Regions from separate parts of the Peribacillus sp. NPDC076916 genome, predicted to be linked through region 3. Evidence: riboswitches for the same ligand, from Rfam matches in the RefSeq annotation. Region 3 holds a riboswitch; each other region holds the start of a gene.
What was found. A riboswitch is a leader RNA that binds a small molecule or an ion and turns the genes downstream of it on or off. The one in region 3 is predicted to bind preQ1.
Positions count from the first base shown of each region.

Region 1 (3,717 bases), on a different contig from region 3:
GTCATTATGGAATCAGAAATCCCATTTATACTGAAGAAGTATGGATTTGATTGTGAAGTCATAGTTCAATCAAAATGGGAATTGCTTGAACAGCCAGCACCTGAGTTATGCGCCGATCGGGTTGATTATACACTCCGGGATATGTATCAATATGGACATATCACACTGGAATCCGTTCAAGACTTCTTAGATCATGTAATCATAATAAATGGAAGGATGTATCTGGATAATATTGAATCGGCGGAATGGTTTGTGAAAACGTATTACAGTGAAGTTATTGATTTTTTCATGAACCCACTTAATATATATGGCTATGATGTATTGGCAAAGACCTTAAAATTGGCTTTGGCTAAAAATCTGATCAGCCTAGATGACTTACTCGGTACAGATGAAGAAGTTATGTCCTTGTTAAGCTCCACTGAAGACCATGAGGTGAAAAATCTGTTAAAACGGATCCATGGTAACGTAAAGGTGATAGAAAATCAATTGGAATACGATTTACATCGGAAAAATAAAGTGCGCCTTATTGATCCTTCCGTTATTGAAGGAACCCAATTATTAAGAGCATCGAGTTTATCAGAGAGAGTCAAGAAAATGGGAATTGAAGCCTATAAAAAAGCTTCGAAGGGCATATATCTAAAAGTGATTTCCGATTGAATGTTATGTTAAACCATATGGAAAATATAAAACTCAAGGATATTCATCCTTGAGTTTTTTCTCGGAAGCATTTAAAGTCTCCTCTCGTATGCTTTCTTTGACCTTGATTAAGGAAAGAAGGTAAGACTTATCAAAAGGAACAACATGCTTAAAAATCTTAAGTACCATTGTGCCTGATCTATCTAATCTGAACCAGCACCCTTTAAAAATTAAAAAATTATGGATGCTCTCAAAGTATTAACACCATTTTCTAAGTAACCCTTTAAACACGTTAATGTATAAACCCAACCTTCCTTTTGTCCTATCATTTTATTTATCAATTCGGGGTCGTCCTCTTTCAAACCTGATTCGTTCACTTCAATAATTGTACTCATTTTATCCGACTCTTTTAGGGTAATTGTAACTATCGTTTCTTGATCATTTCCTCCCCATGCGAACACGATTTTCCTATTTTCCTCTACTTCCAATACATGAATAACCACTTCAGCATCGTATTCGTTATATCTCAATGTAAGCGTCCTGCCTTGTTCCCATCTTTCAGAACTCGATGAGAACCAGAAATTCCCGATTCTTTCTGGGTCCACTATAGCTTCAAACACTTCATTGGTTGGTTTGACTATTGTGAATTTCGTGATTATTTGCGTATCCATCACTATCAACTCTCTTTCTTTGTGTCTTTATAGTTTTCCACTACCACTTAATTATCCCGTTCTACTGTTATCGGCGGCAGGGTCCGTCCCGTTTCAAGCAAGCTCTTCAGGTTACTTAGAATCGCTGGCCATCCATTATTCAAGCCTTCAAAGGTATGATCATCATATACGAAATCCGTCTCCAAAAGCTCTTCATGCCTAAGCGTTAATTTCAAAGTCGAATCATCCATGGGCTGCAGTATAAAAGTGACCCGAGTAGGCTGCTCGCGAGGTGTTTCGTCTCCTGTCATGTTCCAAGTGAACGAGAGCAGGTGCAGCGGCTCAAACTTGAGTACTTTACCATGATCAGTAATACGCCCATCTTCCAGCATATATTTAACGCTTGAGCCTTCTTGCCAGTCAGACTGGACTTGGCATCCAAAATGGTACTTCTTCGTGACTTCACCGCTCGTCAGGGCTTCCCAAAGCTTCTCTGGTGTGGTCGCGATATAAATAGCATGAACAAACGATGGTTTTTTCATCATCTTTTTCCTCCTCGCGTTTATACTTCATATCAAGATCGTAACATTATTCTACCAATCATTTTCGGCTTTTCATATACAGCCGGTCAAGCAGTTTTCTGCGACAAAAGTCGGCAGAGTCATTGCATTGACCATTGTCCGATACAAGCGATATGGAAACTTCTTGATTTCCAATCGCTTTCAAGCTACGATAAATAAGGAAAATGATAATCCGCTCGGGCGGAAGAGGTTCTAGCTACCCTCTCAAAAAAACTAAGGGGAACAGTGCTCTTTCTTAGGGTGCTGTTTTTTCTGTATAAGGAGAATTAAGAAATGTTAAGAATTTTATTGTATTTAGTATCCATCATCACGGCGAATGTGGTTACAGCAGCTTTTGCGCCCTTACAATTTGGCATGTTCATCATTCCAATGGGTACATTGCTCATCGGGGGAACCTTCATCTTTCGAGATCTCGTCCAGAATAAGTTCGGCCGCGCAAAGACCTATATATGTATCGTCATTGCACTTATTTTATCTGCGTGTGTATCATTTTTATTAGGAGATACGTTATTGATTGTATTTGCTTCCGCATTATCGTTCGTGGTCGCAGAAACAGCGGATACGGAAATATATACCCGTTTAAAACTCCCTATGAGTTGGAGAGTGTTTTACAGCGGAATCGTTGGAGGGTTTTTCGATTCGGTGATATTTGTCGTGATTGGCCTAAGTCCATTGGGTGCCAATATATTGCCATGGGAAGCAGTACCCGCTGCGGTCATCGGCCAAATCATCGTTAAAACGATCATTCAGTCAATTGGTGCCGTACTGTTGGGACGAATCAACGTAGAGCTGGAGAAACGTGTAGTCTCCAGTTAAAGCTAGGAGGGATGCACTCGATGGATGGAACCAAAAAAGAAGAAGATAAATGCTATTGCCTCGAGGCCTTTCGTGAAAAATATGGCCCGCATGTTCAAGGGGATTGTATGAAGCTCTCTTGCGCCAATTATCGCAAGCATAAAGGAATAGACAAAAAAAGACCTAATTAGGTCTTTTTTTGTTGCGTGAACGGAGTAACTCACGAGTAAAAGGTGCGAAATCATGAGTGTAGTATGAATTCACGAGTAAAAGTGTGAAACTCACGAGTAAAACAGCAAAATTCACGAGTAAAAGTGCGAAACTCACGAGTAATAGTGCCAAACTCACGAGTAAAAGTGCGAAACTCATGAGAAAAAGTGCGAAACTCACAAGTAAAAGTGCGAAACTCACGAGTAAAAGTGCGAAACTCATGAGTAATAGTGCCAAACTCATGAGAAAAAGTGCGAAACTCATGAGTAAAGGGGGCGAAATCATGAGTGCAGTATGAATTCACGAGTAAAAGGTGCGAAATCATGAGTGCAGTATGAATTCACGAGTAAAAGTGCAAAACTCACGAGTAAAAGTGCCAAACTCACGAGTAAAACAGTAAAATTCACGAGTAAAAGTGCCAAATTCACGAGTAAAAGTGCCAAATTCACGAGTAAAAGTGCCAAATTCACGAGTGAAAGTGCGAAACTCACGAGTAAACGGTGCGAAATCATGAGTGCAGTATGAATTCACGAGTAAAAGTGCGAAATTCACGAGTAAACGGTACGAAAATCATGAATGCGGTATGAATTCACGAGTAAACAGCCCAAATTCGGCAAAAAAAAGCTTCCTGCGCCTCCAAGTAATGGGTGCAGGGAGCTTTTTATTTTGTTTAGAATTGCTCTGCGCTTTTCCGGACTAAATTTTCCAGGAAGTAAAAGCATTCTCGTTTCCGTTCAAGTTCGGTTTGTCCATTTTCGGTGACGTGATAATATTTCCTGCGGCCTGAATCTGACTCTTTCCAATGGCCTGTTATGAATTCTTTTTTTTCTAATCGTTTAAGGGCG
Region 1 covers NZ_JBNNIU010000003.1:457,155-460,871, forward strand. Annotated here, with positions in the region: gene ACQKFG_RS11765 (HD domain-containing protein) at 1-657, shown strand, start outside; gene ACQKFG_RS11770 (SRPBCC family protein) at 867-1,307, opposite strand; gene ACQKFG_RS11775 (SRPBCC family protein) at 1,355-1,828, opposite strand; PreQ1 riboswitch class I at 2,048-2,090, shown strand; gene ACQKFG_RS11780 (VUT family protein) at 2,141-2,683, shown strand; gene ACQKFG_RS11785 (hypothetical protein) at 2,704-2,853, shown strand; gene ACQKFG_RS11790 (hypothetical protein) at 2,937-3,170, shown strand; gene ACQKFG_RS11795 (hypothetical protein) at 3,200-3,397, shown strand; gene ACQKFG_RS11800 (PadR family transcriptional regulator) at 3,543-3,717, opposite strand, start outside.
Region 1: it holds a riboswitch for preQ1, as region 3 does, so the genes downstream of both, ACQKFG_RS11780 (VUT family protein) here and ACQKFG_RS24350 (QueT transporter family protein) in region 3, are expected to answer to the same signal.

Region 2 (3,717 bases), on a different contig from region 3:
GAACCCTTTTGTCTACAAACTGAGAGCGGTTTTTAATGAATTTTTAAAAAAATCTAGTACACAAACTGACGTCTTAATTTTAGTTTCTTTTGGAAAATGCAATTAAAAGTGAGGGAATTGCTGTAAGAGGTTCTTTCATCGTGCATATGAAATTATTTAAATGGTAATAAAAAAGCAGGTATCTATTGCGATGCCTGCCTTTTTATGCTTTCCATTGTTTTTCAACTTGATGAAGCGCTTGTTGTAAAATTACTTCATGATCTGTATCCGGTTTAGTAAGGACGTTAGTTTGATAAGACTTTCCTTGAAAATCAACCGTTACCGTAACTTTTACCATTATGCATCTTTCCTTTCCTAATTCAGAATTAAATGGGGTGGTTGTACCTATTTCTTTAATACCCGTGACAGAGGATATTTCAAACATTTCAAAAGTAGTGAAACGTAAAGAATTAATATTCAAAATTATCTGATATTTTCGAGGGTGTGTCAACACTTTTTTTTGACCACCCTATTTCCCGGCATAATAAAAAAAACGGCCTGGCTTGTACTCATGGCTGCCAGGTCGTTTTTGTAAATGAACTATATTCATATTTTAGTCAAGATAATGCCGATTAATGCTGCAAGTACGCCGGCAACTTGATAGTTTTTTAGTTTTTCCTTGAATAAATAACATCCTGCGAAAACGACAACTAAACAGTTCAGGCTGACGACAGGGAAGATGATGCTTGCGATGCCAGTGTTCAACGCAAAGAAATAACATCCATAGCCTATAGTGCTTAAAAGGCCTACCAAGGAACCGATTTTGACTTCCTTTAGCTTGATTTTTTCCTTTTTAAAGGCCAGAGCCGAAAGAAGATAAAGAGTTCCCCCTCCATACATTGATACCAGGATATCAAGGGAATTTAAATGAAGACGTGTTGATGTCGTCATAAGAATGCCTAGCACACCAAAAGATAAAATGGATAATAATGTGTGCATCATCCAAGGGACATATTGATGGTTGCCTTTAGCATTAGGTGTATACTGAATGACTAATGTAGCGAGAAACATGCAGACGATTCCAGTCCACTGCAAAGTAGAAATATGTTCGTGAAAAATTAAAGCTGCACAGAGAATGGGGAATATTGCATTCGCTGCGATTAAAGGAGATGTCAAGCTTGCCGGTCCTTTTTCAAAGGCGCTTGCCATCTGGATATTACCATTAGCGTTCAGTACCCCAATGGCTCCACCAAGCATGATGGACAGCCAGTTAAACTGTAAACCATCCACAGATACTCCATAAGATATGGCCAAAATAAAAGCTGAAAAATAAAAGAAAAATTGGATATGTACTTTTGAGTAACCCTTTCCGCTACTCCATTTAAAAATGCTGTTATTGATTCCAAAACATAAACTCGTGATGAGGGCTGCAAAAATCCACATTGACGTAATCTCTTCCTTCATGTAGGATAAACTTCTTCTACATTTTAAGCTGAATACATGCAGGAATCAAACCAAATTTTAGAAGTATGATTGACAGATTAGATATTTTTTTCTATATTTACTAAGACAATTTTAAAATATTTCCCGATAAACGGGAGAGGTTCATAGCATCACCCTCTTAAAAAAACTATGGCTTTGATATTTTTCGCGAATCAACCATATCTTTGAGGAGATATGGTTTTTGTTATATAGAGGCCTATTTTATGAATCTCCCTGAAACGTGGGATTAGGAGGACTTTCAATGTCTGGAAGAAAAGAAGAAGAGTTAAAAAAAGATATCACACTGCTTGGGAATCAAGGAACAAAATATACATTCGACTATGCGCCTGAAATCCTTGAGTCATTCGATAACAAACATCCGAACCGGGATTATTTCGTCAAATTCAATTGCCCGGAATTCACTAGCTTATGTCCGATAACGGGCCAGCCGGACTTTGCGACCATTTACATCAGCTATATTCCAAGTGTGAAAATGGTGGAAAGCAAATCATTGAAACTTTATTTATTCAGCTTCCGCAATCACGGTGATTTCCATGAAGACTGCATGAACATCATCATGAATGATTTAATCGAATTGATGGATCCTAAATATATTGAAGTCTGGGGCAAGTTTACACCTAGGGGCGGAATTTCCATCGACCCTTACACGAATTATGGGAAACCAGGTACGAAGTATGAGGAAATGGCGGATTACCGCTTGATGAACCATGACTTATATCCTGAAACCGTGGATAATCGCTAAAGAATAGGAGAGACAATGGGCAAATGCCCGTTGTCTTTTTTAGTTTTTTAGCTATTATCGATTAGTGGTCTTGTCGTTTTGTCCTTTTTAAAAATACAATTGTCCTTCAGTAACGGAATTTCCACTTGATTGTTTCGAGAAAAAGCGTAATAATAGGGAGAGTTAATTTTGACAGAATATTTACGAAAATAGGGGTTGTCGAGATGAAAGTTGCAAAGTTTGGTGGAAGTTCACTTGCGTCAGGTGAACAGTTGAGAAAGGTATTCGAAATTGTTGTTTCTGATCCAGAGAGGAAGATTGTAGTCGTTTCGGCTCCAGGGAAACGCAATTCCGATGATATAAAGGTGACGGATTTATTGATTGAAGCTGCGGAACAGCAGCTGCGCGGGGATAACGGAGAGCATTTGATAGAAGATGTCGTATCCCGCTATGCGAGCATTGCTGAAGAACTGGATATATCCGAGAGTGTCGTCACTGGGATCCGCGAAAATTTAATGGCGCTGTTGCATGCAGACCAAACTAACCCGAAGCGCTATTTGGATACTTTGAAGGCCAGTGGCGAGGATAATAATGCAAAGCTGGTCGCAGGTTATTTCCAAAGCCTTGGAGTAGAGGCGCAGTATATAAATCCGAAGAAGGCTGGCTTGATCGTATCGGATGAAGGTGGTTTTACCAAGGTGCTGCCAGAATCTTATGATCGGTTATATGCTCTGCGTGATGAGCCTGGAATCGTAGTATTCCCAGGGTTCTTCGGTTATACGTTAGATGGTGATGTTTTAACCTTCTCAAGAAGCGGTTCCGATATTACGGGTTCGATTCTTGCGAATGGGGTCAAAGCTGATCTGTATGAGAACTTTACGGACGTGGATGCCGTTTATGCGGTGAATCCAAATGTGGTTTCCAACCCAAAGGGAATCCGGGAATTAACTTATCGTGAAATGCGTGAACTTTCTTATGCAGGTTTCTCGGTATTTCATGATGAGGCGCTGATTCCAGCATTCCGAGCGGGAATACCTGTCCATATCCAGAATACGAACAATCCGGCGGCACAAGGTACCCGCATTGTAAGTACACGGGATAATACGAACGGACCGGTTATTGGCATTGCAAGTGATAAAGGATTTTGCAGCATTTACATTAGCAAATATTTGATGAACAGGGAAGTTGGTTTTGGCCGGAAACTGCTGCACATCCTCGAAGATTATGGAGTTTCATATGAACATATTCCATCAGGCATCGATGATGTGACGCTTATTCTAAGACAGGACCAGATGAAGGGTGAAGCCGAGAAGAAAATCATTTCACGAATCAAGAAAGAGCTTCATGCTGATGAAGTGAATGTGGAGCATGATCTTGCCTTGATCATGGTTGTAGGGGAAGGAATGCGCCATAATGTCGGTACAACGGCAAGAGCGTCAAAAGCCTTGGCCGAAGCGAAGGTGAATATTGAGATGATCAATCAAGGCTCTTCGGAGGTAAGCATGATGTTCGGT
Region 2 covers NZ_JBNNIU010000005.1:251,466-255,182, reverse strand. Annotated here, with positions in the region: gene ACQKFG_RS17930 (BA3454 family stress response protein) at 203-493, opposite strand; gene ACQKFG_RS17925 (EamA family transporter) at 586-1,443, opposite strand; PreQ1 riboswitch class I at 1,574-1,619, shown strand; gene queF (preQ(1) synthase) at 1,724-2,224, shown strand; gene ACQKFG_RS17915 (aspartate kinase) at 2,428-3,717, shown strand, end outside.
Region 2: it holds a riboswitch for preQ1, as region 3 does, so the genes downstream of both, queF (preQ(1) synthase) here and ACQKFG_RS24350 (QueT transporter family protein) in region 3, are expected to answer to the same signal.

Region 3 (3,717 bases):
CTTCTATATAATTCGGTTGCCTTTTCTAAACGGTCTTCGCTGATCATTGGATACCAGCTGCCATCGCCGAATCTATCCTGGATGATATCGCTCATCCTCATTTCCAATAAGGTAATGTATCCGAATATCAGCATCCTGATCGGAGGCTTTTGAAGGTCGGCATGGGTAATCAACTTTTTAATCGAATTATTCTCTAATACGAACACCCTTGTTTTATTCTTAAAAATCTGGAGAAGCTGGATCAAAGGGGTTGAATCCGAAACCATTTCCCTTGGCGAAAAGTTTCTCAAATATTCGGAAATAGTTCCTTCACCTAGTTCTTGCCTTTCGATATAACCGATGATTTCCCCTTGATCTTGGACTGCCAATATATCAAAATTCTTTTTTTCCAATGCTTTCTGAATATCCAGTGCCAGATCATTTTTATGGCAAAACTCAAGCTCCTGGGCAATGCTCTTAACCGTTATATTTTCTTCATAAAGAGTTTTAAGACTAAGATAGCTACTATTGCTTTTTCTTTCGCTTCCATTTAACATCTTTCAACCTCCGCTTAGGAACACTTTCTGCCCGTTTTCCGCTTTAATCATAGAAAATGTATGCAGCCGCCACTAAAATAAAGTCCACCGTAGTGGACTCAATACCATTCATGTGGATTTTTTGAAACCATCAATGGCCATCAACTGCATTGCCTACTGCCGTTTCCTCATTCCCCTTCTCTTCCCAACCTTTGCATACATCCACCCAATCCTCCGCACCTGAATATTCAAATAATTCAGCGGGTTTAAGTTCTATTGCAGAGTTCGCACTGCCGCAAGCCGGGAACAATGTATCAAAGCGTTTCATCGATACATCAAGAAAAACAGCTAGATCATTTGCCAGACCAAACGGGCAAACTCCTCCGATGGCATGGCCGGTCTGTGCAAGCACTTCTTCAGGTGAAAGCATACGTGCCTTGAAACCGAACGTCTGACGAAATTTCTTATTATCCACTTTCGCGTCCCCTGCGGCAACAACCAAAATGGCATTTTCACCTTCTCCCTTAAAGGAAAGAGTCTTAGCAATCCGCGCTGGGATAACACCGATGGTTTCCGCTGCTTCAATCACCGTAGCACTCGATGTTTCGAACTCCATTACATCGCCTTCCCGATCCCATTGTTTAAAATGGCTTTTGACACTCTCGATCGACATCCTATATTCACTCCTTTGAAGTACATATTGAAATAATATCATCCATCATTGCAATAAATCAAAATCCAATTGAGCTACTTCCCCTGCTTGGAAACTTATAAATTAAAACCATTCTTTACAAATTGACGAAACAAGCTTACATGGGATACTATTAAACATCGGGCAAACGCCTAAACGTGGTTCGTAACCATCCCACGATAAAAAACTAGGGAGAGAGTAAAATGAATGTTCGTACACTCGTAATAAGCGGGTTATTGGCTGCCTTGTATGTGGCGGTCTCATTGGTGTTCCAACCAATATCATTTCAGATGTTCCAATTTCGTGTACCGGAAATATTGAATCATCTGATTGTATTCAATAAAAAGTATATCTACGGTATCGTCGGCGGAGTCTTCATATCGAATCTGCTCTTTTCGCCGATGGTGCCATATGACTTGATTTTCGGGGTGGGGCAATCTCTGCTCGCCTTATTGCTTGTCATTTTTGTTTCTCGGTTCATAAAAGGCATTAAAGGACGGATGATCGCCACGATTATCTTTTTCACGTTCACAATGTTTTTAATTGCAATTGAGCTGAATCTTGCCCTGGGCTTCCCATTCTGGTTAAGCTGGATGACCACGGCTGTCGGTGAATTCGTTGTCCTCTTGATTGGAGCGCCAATCATTTATGGAATGAACAAAAGAATTCAGTTTGAAAAGTGGCTTTAATGGAATCTTCGTGTCGTGAACCCACTATAATGGAAAGAGCTGTCTGCAATGATGCGGCAGCTCTTTTTTTCACCAATGAACTCGAAAATGATAAACTACTAGTAAGAATGGTGGTGGCCCTTTGAAAAAAATCCTGACCATGATCGGTCTATTGGTAATCGCAATATTTATTTTCTATAATGCAGAGTTATTCACTTTGGTTTGGAAAAGTGATCTGGATTCTGTTATTGGCATTTTGAAGGAAAACCTTTTGCTTACATTTATTGTGACATTCGTATTGATGTTTGTACAAAATTCTTTTACAATCATCCCCTTAATTTTGCTCCTGACCATCAATGTCACGATATTCGGATTCATATATGGATATCTATGGAGTTGGTTTACAAGCGTTGTTGCCTCAGGTTTCATTTTTTATGCAGCAAGAAACTGGTTTCAGGAGCTTCTCATACAGAAAATTAGCGAAAAATGGCAAGAAACTGTTGTCGAGCATGGCTTCATGTACGTTTTTACAGGCAGGATTTTCCCTTTGATCCCAACAAGCTTAATTAACTTGGTAGCTGGTGTCAGCACCGTCACTTTCAAGGATTTTTTATTAGCGACGGCACTTGGTAACCTTATTTACTTTTTCTTCCTTTCACTCATTCCATATGGACTGTTATCTGTTGAAATGAACCAATATACACTAGCAGCACTTGCACTCGTCCTCTTACTATTTTTCATTATCTATAAGCGTGCAAAAAAGAAAAAGAAACAAACCTTTTTCAGAAAAAACAGGTGACCACTTTGGCCCCTGTTTTTTTATTTAGGATTCTGCATATATTTTTTTCCGATAGTTTGTTAAAATGTGTATGTAATTTTACCTTAGAAATGTCTTAAAATCAGGGAGAATCTCCATGTCCAAACGCTCCATCTTAGCAATATATATCCTATCCGGGATTCTTACACTAGTCGTGTTCGACTATTTTTTAACTACAAATATCCAAAACAAAGAGGTCTTCATTCAACTTCAAAGAGCGGAAGGATTTGTTTTCCTTTTATCAATAGGCTTGGTTTTATATCTTTATTTAGCTAAAAGGGAAGAATTCAAGCAATTAAAAGAAGCGGAGCAACGTCGGCGTACACTCATCAATTCAATGGTGGATTTCGTTAATTTCAAGGATGGTGATGGCCGTTGGCTTGAATCCAATACCTTCGGCCTGCAATTATTTCAATTGGAGCATGTAGACTATAAGGGAAAAAGAGACAGTGAGCTCGCGGAATACTCAGAATTTTATAAAGAGTCGTTGATCTACTGTGAAGTATCCGATGAAGAAACTTGGGTAAAAGGGGAAATCACAAGGTGTGAGGAAATCGTCCCTCTTCCCGATGGCAATCACAAGACCTTTGATACGATCAAAGTTCCGCTGTTCAATGAGGATGGTTCACGAAAAGGCCTAGTCGTCATCGGCAGGGATATTTCTGAAAGAGTAGTCGCGGAGAATCAATTATTCGATAGTGAACAACGCTATAAATCATTGTTTGAACACAACCCTTATCCGATGCTGATGCTTGATTTAAACGGAATGATCACGACCGTTAATCCAAGGTTTGAAACGGTAACAGGCTTTCAACAAGAAGAAATACATGGAGCCTCATTCATTAATTTGAACTTCTCAGCAGAAGACGCGGAATTGATCCGTACATCTTGCCAATATGTCCTGGAAAACCAAAAGGGGATAAAAAAAGGGAAAGATATAGAATTCCTGACGAAGTACGGGAAGTCCATCTTACTTTCTTGTTCGTTTGTCCCGATGATGGTTGGAGAGGATTTAGTAGGAATCAT
Region 3 covers NZ_JBNNIU010000014.1:53,078-56,794, forward strand. Annotated here, with positions in the region: gene ACQKFG_RS24340 (hypothetical protein) at 1-536, opposite strand, end outside; gene ACQKFG_RS24345 (YbaK/EbsC family protein) at 667-1,188, opposite strand; PreQ1 riboswitch class I at 1,359-1,403, shown strand; gene ACQKFG_RS24350 (QueT transporter family protein) at 1,410-1,895, shown strand; gene ACQKFG_RS24355 (TVP38/TMEM64 family protein) at 2,017-2,673, shown strand; gene ACQKFG_RS24360 (PAS domain S-box protein) at 2,789-3,717, shown strand, end outside.